Thalassobaculum sp. OXR-137: one gene and its partner. The protein of the gene in region 2 interacts with the protein of the main gene of each other region in a pairwise test. Links are inferred from orthologs where the notes say so. Each region holds a gene or a part of one and is shown on either strand. Other genes may lie near its edges. The genes, in order: T8K17_RS02000 and T8K17_RS15355.

Region 1 (3,270 bases), 2.8 Mb from region 2 along the record:
CTGGCGCAGCAGCGGGACCAGCACCGGCGCTGATACCGGTCCCGGCGTCACCAGCACCGCCGCCCGGCCGCCCAGCAGCCAGGCAGACAGGCCGAGAGTTCCGAACAGATAGGCGAGCGGCATGGCCAGCCCCGCCCCGGCGATGCCGAGGCCCAGCGGGAAGATCAGCACCCAGGCGATCCCGGCATGCAGGATCAGCACGCAGCCGAGCGCGATCGCCGGCCGGATCGTGTCGCCGGACCCGCGCAGCAGGCTGGCCAGCACGTTGAACAGCCACAGGGTGAAGATCCCGGCGGCCAGCCGGTCGCCGTAGAGGTCGGCGGCCTCCAGCACCGCGCCCTCGCCGCCCAGCAGGGCGTAGAGCGAGCGGCCGAAGCAGAGGATCGCCAGCGCCATGACCGTGGCCAGGGCCAGGGCGATCAGCACCGCGCTCCGCAGGATCTCCTGGGCCCGCGCATCGTCGCCGGCGCCGAGCGCGCGGGCGGTGGCCCCGGCCACCACCCCGCCGATGGCGCCGCCGGACAGCATGTTGGTCAGCATCAGCAGCGGGAACACCAGGGCCACCCCGGCCAGCTCCACCGTGCCGAGCCGGCCGAGATAGGCCCCCTCCACCACGCTCATCCCCGATTGCAGGAAGGAGGCGGCGATGTTGGGGACCGCGAGGGTGGCGAGTGTCTTCAGGATCGGCCCGTCCAGCAGCCGGGTCCGCCGTGCGTCGCTCAAGGCATGTCCTTCATGTGCGAGAACCGGCCCAAGGGTGTCGGGGCCGGGCTATGGGAAGGCGCATCATGCGGGAAATCCACCCTGGCGACACGTCCCATCGAGCGCCGGCCCTTCGACCCGCACCCCGTGGGGTGCTGCTCAGGGCGAGGCCTTTCCATTTCCAAACAGTCGTCATCCCGGACGCTCCCGGACCTGATCCGGGAGCGGGCCGGGACCCCGTGCCGTTTTGTCCAGGTCCCGGTCGAACCCCGGGTCAAGCCCGCTGTTCACCGGGATGACGATGAAATTTGAATGAGACAGAAAAGATCTCGACCTGAGCGGCCCCGGCCCGGACTTGATCCGGGGTGGGGCGTGTCGAAGGGCCGGGACTTGCGACGGCTATCGCCCCGTCGCCTTGAACGCCTTCTCCAGGGCCCGGAAGGTCAGCAGGATGGAGGCGTGGCGGTTGGTGAAGGCCTTCGCCGGCAGCAGGGCGGAGAGCGCCTCGAACCGGCCGCCGGGCGCCGGGCCGTCCCGCTTCAGCATGTTCTCCAGGGCCGTCGCCGCCGCGCGCACTTCGGCGACCGACGCGCCGACCACCGCCCCGCCCACCGCCGAGGCGGCGGCGGAGCCGAGCGCGCAGGCTTCCACGCGCTGGCCGTACTCGGCCACCGTATCGCCGTCGAAGCGTACCTGGATCGTGACCCGGCTGCCGCAGGCGCGGCTCACCGCCCCGGTCTCGGCATCGGGTGCGGCCACCACATACCCGTCGCGGGCGATGGTCTCGGCCAGGTCCAGCAGCCGGTCCTGGTAGACGCTGTCCAGGGAGGGAGAGGTCGGGGCCGGAGGCTGGGCCGCCATCGCCGCCTACGCCGCGTCGAGCTCGGCCGTCGCGCGCTCCTTGATCGCCTTCAGCATGGCGCCGAGCCCGTTCTTGCGGGTCGGCGACAGGTGCGAGTCGAGGCCGATGGCTGGGATGAAGTCGGGCTCGGTGGCGACGATCTCCTGCGGCGTGCGGTTGGAATAGACTCGCAGCAGCAGCGCGATGATGCCGGAGACGATGGCCGCATCGCTGATCGCGTGGAACACCAGCCGGTCGCCCCGCTTTTCGCCGACCAGCCAGACCTGGCTCTGGCAGCCCTTCAGCTTGAACTCGTCGCGCTTATAGGCCTCGTCCAGCGGCGGCAGCTTGCGGCCGAGATCGATCAGGTACTCGTAGCGCTGCATCCAGTCGTCGAAGAAGGCGAACTCGTCGATGAGCTCTTCCTGCTCCTCGTCGATCGGGCGCTCGGGCGCGGCGTCTTGCGAGGCGGGGGTCATGGTGTCCATGTCCAGGATTTGGCGCGTTGCGGGACGGCTGTCAACGCGGACGCGGTCAGGAGAGGGCTCCCCGGGCCGCGACCGGCCACAGGCATTCGACGTGTCCGCTCTCCAGCCCGCCGCGCACGCCCACATACCAGTCGTACAGGTTGACCGTCGGATCCACGTGTCCGGGCACCAGCCAGACCCGGTCGCCGAGCTTCGTGGCCGGAGCGCCCGTCCCGAGCGAGAGCTTGCCGTGCTCGTCGGAGGCGGAGACGTAGGTGGTGTCCTTGCGCTGCCAGACGACCGGCAGACCACTGTCCACCGAGGAGGCCTTGAGGCCGGCATCGACCACCGCCCGGCCGGGCACGACCGCGCTCATCACCGAGGCGGCGATGAACAGGGCGTTCTCGAATTCCAGGCCCTCGGAGCCGTCGTCCTTCAGGTTGCGGCCGTAATCGGCATCCATCAGGCAGTAGGAGCCTGGCTGCAGTTCGTTCCACAGGCCGGTGCCGGTCTCGAACCGGAAGGTGCCGGAGCCCGCCCCGCCGATGGTCCGGCACTCCAGGCCGGCCGCGGCGAGCGCATCGACCGTCGCGGACACCGCTTCCGACGCCTGGGCGACGGCGGCCTTGCGTTCCAGATAGCCGCGGATGTGCTGGGCCGAGCCGTGATAGGCCTGGATGCCGTCGAACACGAGACCCTCCGCCTCGGCGATCCGCCGGGCCAGGTCGACCGCCGGGGCGCCGGGAGCGACGCCGCAGCGCGCCATGCCGACATCGATCTCCACCAGCACATAGAGCGTCGTGCCGAAGGCCCGGGCCGCCGCCGCATAGGCCTCCACCTGCTGCGGATCGTCGGCGCAGACACCGATGCGGGCGCGCCTGGCCAGGGCGGCGAGGCGGGCGACCTTTGCCGCGCCGACCACCTGGTTGGAGACCAGCACGTCGTCGATGCCGCCATCCACCAGCACCTCGGCCTCGCCGACCTTCTGGCAGCACTGGCCGACCGCGCCGCGCTCCATCTGCAGGCGGGCGATCATCGGCGACTTGTGGGTCTTGGCGTGGGGGCGGATGCGCACGCCGGTTTCCTTGGCGAAGGCGGCCATCCGGTCGAGATTGCGCTCGAAGGCGTCGAGGTCGATCACCAGAGCGGGGGTATCGATCGCGCCGGCCGGATCTCCGACACGGGCGGGCGGCGGGGTGGTCATGGCGGATGCTCCGGGTGACGAACGGGGGGAGCCACTGTCCTCCGGGAGGACGCCCG
Region 2 (3,115 bases):
AGACGCCGAGCGCGGCGGACGTCTATCTGGCGATGCTCGCCCTGTGGCATCCGCACCCGGACAGGTTGTCGGCAGGCTGCCCGAAGGTGGCGGCGATGAAGAAGGCGGTGTGGCAGATGCCGTCGATGCAGCAGGCCCTGACAGTGCACGGCCTGCCGACGGAGTAGGACGCCTTACTGGGCGGCGGCGACGCTGAAGCTCTCGCCGCAGCCGCAGCGGCCGGTCTCGTTCGGATTGTTGAACACGAAGCCGGAGAACATCTTGTCCTCGGTGTAGTCCATCTCCGAGCCGAGGATGAACATGATCGCGGTCGGGTCGATGAAGATCTTCACGCCCTTGTCCTCGACCACATCCTCCATCCGCTTCCGCTCCTTGGCGTACTCGACGATGTAGGACAGGCCCGAGCAGCCGGTGTTCTTCACGCCGACGCGCAGGCCGATGACGCCGTCGTCGCCGGCATTCTCCATCAGCTTGCGAACCCGCGCCGCGGCGGCTTCGGTCAGGGTGATCGGGGCTTTTCCGGGTTGGAACATCGATCTCACCTAAGGTTTGGGCAGCCTTTGACGCTCAAAGCCTGCGCTCACGTCCTCACCGTACAGGTGGGGATAGTTTAGAACATGTCCAGGAGCAGTCGAGCCTCTTCGCTCATCCGGTCCTTGGTCCAGGGCGGATCCCAGACCAGAATCACCTGGACCTCGCCCACGCCGTCGGCCTTGGCGACGGCGTCGGCCACCATTTTCGGCATCTCGCCGGCCACCGGGCAGGCCGGCGCCGTCAGGGTCATCTCGATCTTCACCGTGCCGTCGTCGAACCGCTCGATGTCGTAGATCAGTCCCAGATCGTACAGGTTCACCGGGATTTCCGGGTCGTGCACGGTCTTCAGCGCCTCGATCACCGCCTGCTCGTCGGCCGGTCCCTTGGGATCGTCCAGCGGCGCGCCGGCCTGGGCCATGCCGTCGGGTCCGACGGTGCCGGGCATGAAGTCGTGCAGGCCGAGTTCGTGATTCATGACGAGGTCCATCCTCAGGCGGTCCGGCTCAGGCGAAGATCTGGCGCACTTTGTCGAGGGCCTCGACCAGCACGTCGATCTCCTCGCGGGTGTTGTACAGGGCGAAGCTGGCCCGGGTGGTCGAGCCGACGTCGTAGAAATCCATCAGCGGCTGGGCACAGTGATGGCCGGCGCGCACCGCCACCCCCTGCTGGTCGACGATGGTGGCGATATCGTGCGGGTGGGCGTAGTCCAGGGTGAACGTCACCAGCGACACCTTCCCCGCGGCGGTGCCCAGCATGGTCAGCCCCTCGACCGAGGCCAGCTTCTGGGTGGCGTAGTTCAACAGGTCGCGCTCGTGCTCGGCGATCCGGTCGAGACCGATGCCGGTCACGTAGTCGATCGCGGCGGCCAGGCCGATCGCCTGGGCGATCGCCGGGGTCCCGGCCTCGAACTTCGCCGGCAGGTCGGCCCATTCGCTCTTCTCGATCGAGACCGAGGAGATCATGTCGCCGCCGCCCTGATACGGCGGCATGGCGTCGAGCACGCTCTCCTTGCCGTACAGCACGCCGATGCCCGAAGGGCCGTAGAGCTTGTGCCCGGTGAAGCAGTAGAAGTCGCAGTCCAGATCTTGGACATCGACGCCGATATGCTGCACCGCCTGGCTGCCGTCGAGCAGCACGGTGGCCCCCGCCTCGTGGGCGAGCCGGGTGAGCTCCTTGACCGGCACCACGGTGCCCAGGACGTTGGAGACGTGGCAGACGGCGACCAGCTTGGTGCGGTCGGTCAGCATCTCCTTGAAGGCCGCCATGTCGAAGGCCCCGCCCTCGCCCGGCTTCACCGCCTTCAGCACCAGCCCCTTCTCGTCGCGCAGCATCTGCCACGGCACGATGTTGGAGTGGTGCTCCATGTAGGTGATGACGATCTCGTCGCCCGGCTGCAGGTTCTTGCGGCCCCAGCTCGAGGCGACCAGGTTGATCGCCTCGGTGGTGTTGCGGGTGAAGACGATCTCGGCCGTCGAAGCGGCGTTCAGAAAGCCGCGCACGGTCTCGCGGGCACCCTCGTAATCGTCGGTGGCCTTCTCGCTCATATAGTGGAGGCCGCGGTGCACGTTGGCGTAGCCGCTGCTGTACACCTCGGAGATCCGGTCGATCACTTGGCGCGGCTTCTGGGCCGACGCACCGTTGTCCAGATAGACCAGGGGCTTGCCGTGCACCGTCGTCGACAGGATCGGGAAGTCGGCCCGGTACCGGGCGACGTCGTAGGCTGCGTTTCCGGTTGCACTACCTTCCGGCATGGTCACGCCCCTTCGCTGGCCGGCGCGCCGGCAATGTGCTTCTGCATCCAGTCAGCCGCCGCCGTCCGGAACGCCTCGCGCACCGGCTCGCGCTGGATCTGGTCGATCGCCTCGTCCACATAGGCCGCCACCAGCATCGCGCGGGCCCGCTCCTTGGGAATGCCGCGGGCCATCAGGTAGAAGAGCTGATCGTCCTCCAGCTCGCCGACCGTGGCGCCGTGGCTGCACTTCACGTCGTCGGCGTAGATCTCCAGCTCCGGCTTGGAGTTGATCTCCGCCTCGCGGGACAACAGCAGCGCCCGGTTCATCTGGTAGCCGTCGGTCTTCTGCGCGTCCGGGCGGACCAGGATCTTGCCCTGGAACACGCCATGCGACCGCTCGGCCAGCACGCCCTTGTACAGCTCGTGGCTGGCGCAATCGGGTTCGGCATGGTCGATGAAGGTCGTCGTATCCAGGTGCTGGTCGCCGCTGGCGAGGTAGCCGCCGTTGATCCGGTACTCGATATGCCGGCCGGCCAGGGTGGCGCGGATCTCGTTGCGGGCGAGCCGGGCGCCGGTGGACAGAGCGAAATTGTCGTAGGTGCTGCTGTCGGCGCAGCGCACCGCCGTCATGGCGATGTGGAAGGCCTCGCCGCCCTCGGCCTGGAGTTTGTAGTGGCCCAGGCGGGCATCCTTGCCGACCACGATCTCGCTGACCGCGTTGTTCACATAGGCGCCGCCGCCGGTGTGGATCTCCACCAGATCGGCCATGGCCCCGTCTTCCGCCACCACCAGCAGGCGCGGATGGGCCGCCACCGTCTCGCCGTCGGCGCGGGTGTCGACCAACAGCAG

What was found.
Region 1: the proteins of T8K17_RS15355 (region 2) and T8K17_RS02000 interact in binary tests that used the Escherichia coli proteins (3 or more experiments, as listed by UniProt). The link is inferred for Thalassobaculum sp. OXR-137 from one-to-one orthologs.

Annotation. Positions count from the first base shown.
Region 1 is NZ_CP139715.1:410,563-413,832, forward strand. What follows is about bases 297-3,251. They hold T8K17_RS02000 (SufE family protein), read right to left. Parts: upstream 2,023-3,251; coding sequence 1,570-2,022; downstream 297-1,569. Other genes in these bases: T8K17_RS01990 (MATE family efflux transporter), read right to left, coding at 297-723; T8K17_RS01995 (iron-sulfur cluster assembly scaffold protein), read right to left, coding at 1,102-1,563; T8K17_RS02005 (DSD1 family PLP-dependent enzyme), read right to left, coding at 2,078-3,214. Outside these bases: more of T8K17_RS01990, read right to left, coding at 1-296. UniProt on the Escherichia coli protein: Participates in cysteine desulfuration mediated by SufS. Cysteine desulfuration mobilizes sulfur from L-cysteine to yield L-alanine and constitutes an essential step in sulfur metabolism for biosynthesis of a variety of sulfur-containing biomolecules.
Region 2 is NZ_CP139715.1:3,251,707-3,254,821, reverse strand. Bases 162-2,961 are described here. They hold T8K17_RS15355 (cysteine desulfurase), read right to left. Parts: upstream 2,286-2,961; coding sequence 1,038-2,285; downstream 162-1,037. Other genes in these bases: sufD (Fe-S cluster assembly protein SufD), read right to left, coding at 2,288-2,961; T8K17_RS15360 (SUF system Fe-S cluster assembly protein), read right to left, coding at 611-1,009; T8K17_RS15365 (iron-sulfur cluster assembly accessory protein), read right to left, coding at 174-533; T8K17_RS15370 (glutathione S-transferase family protein), read left to right, coding at 162-167. Outside these bases: more of T8K17_RS15370, read left to right, coding at 1-161; more of sufD, read right to left, coding at 2,962-3,115. UniProt on the Escherichia coli protein: Cysteine desulfurases mobilize the sulfur from L-cysteine to yield L-alanine, an essential step in sulfur metabolism for biosynthesis of a variety of sulfur-containing biomolecules.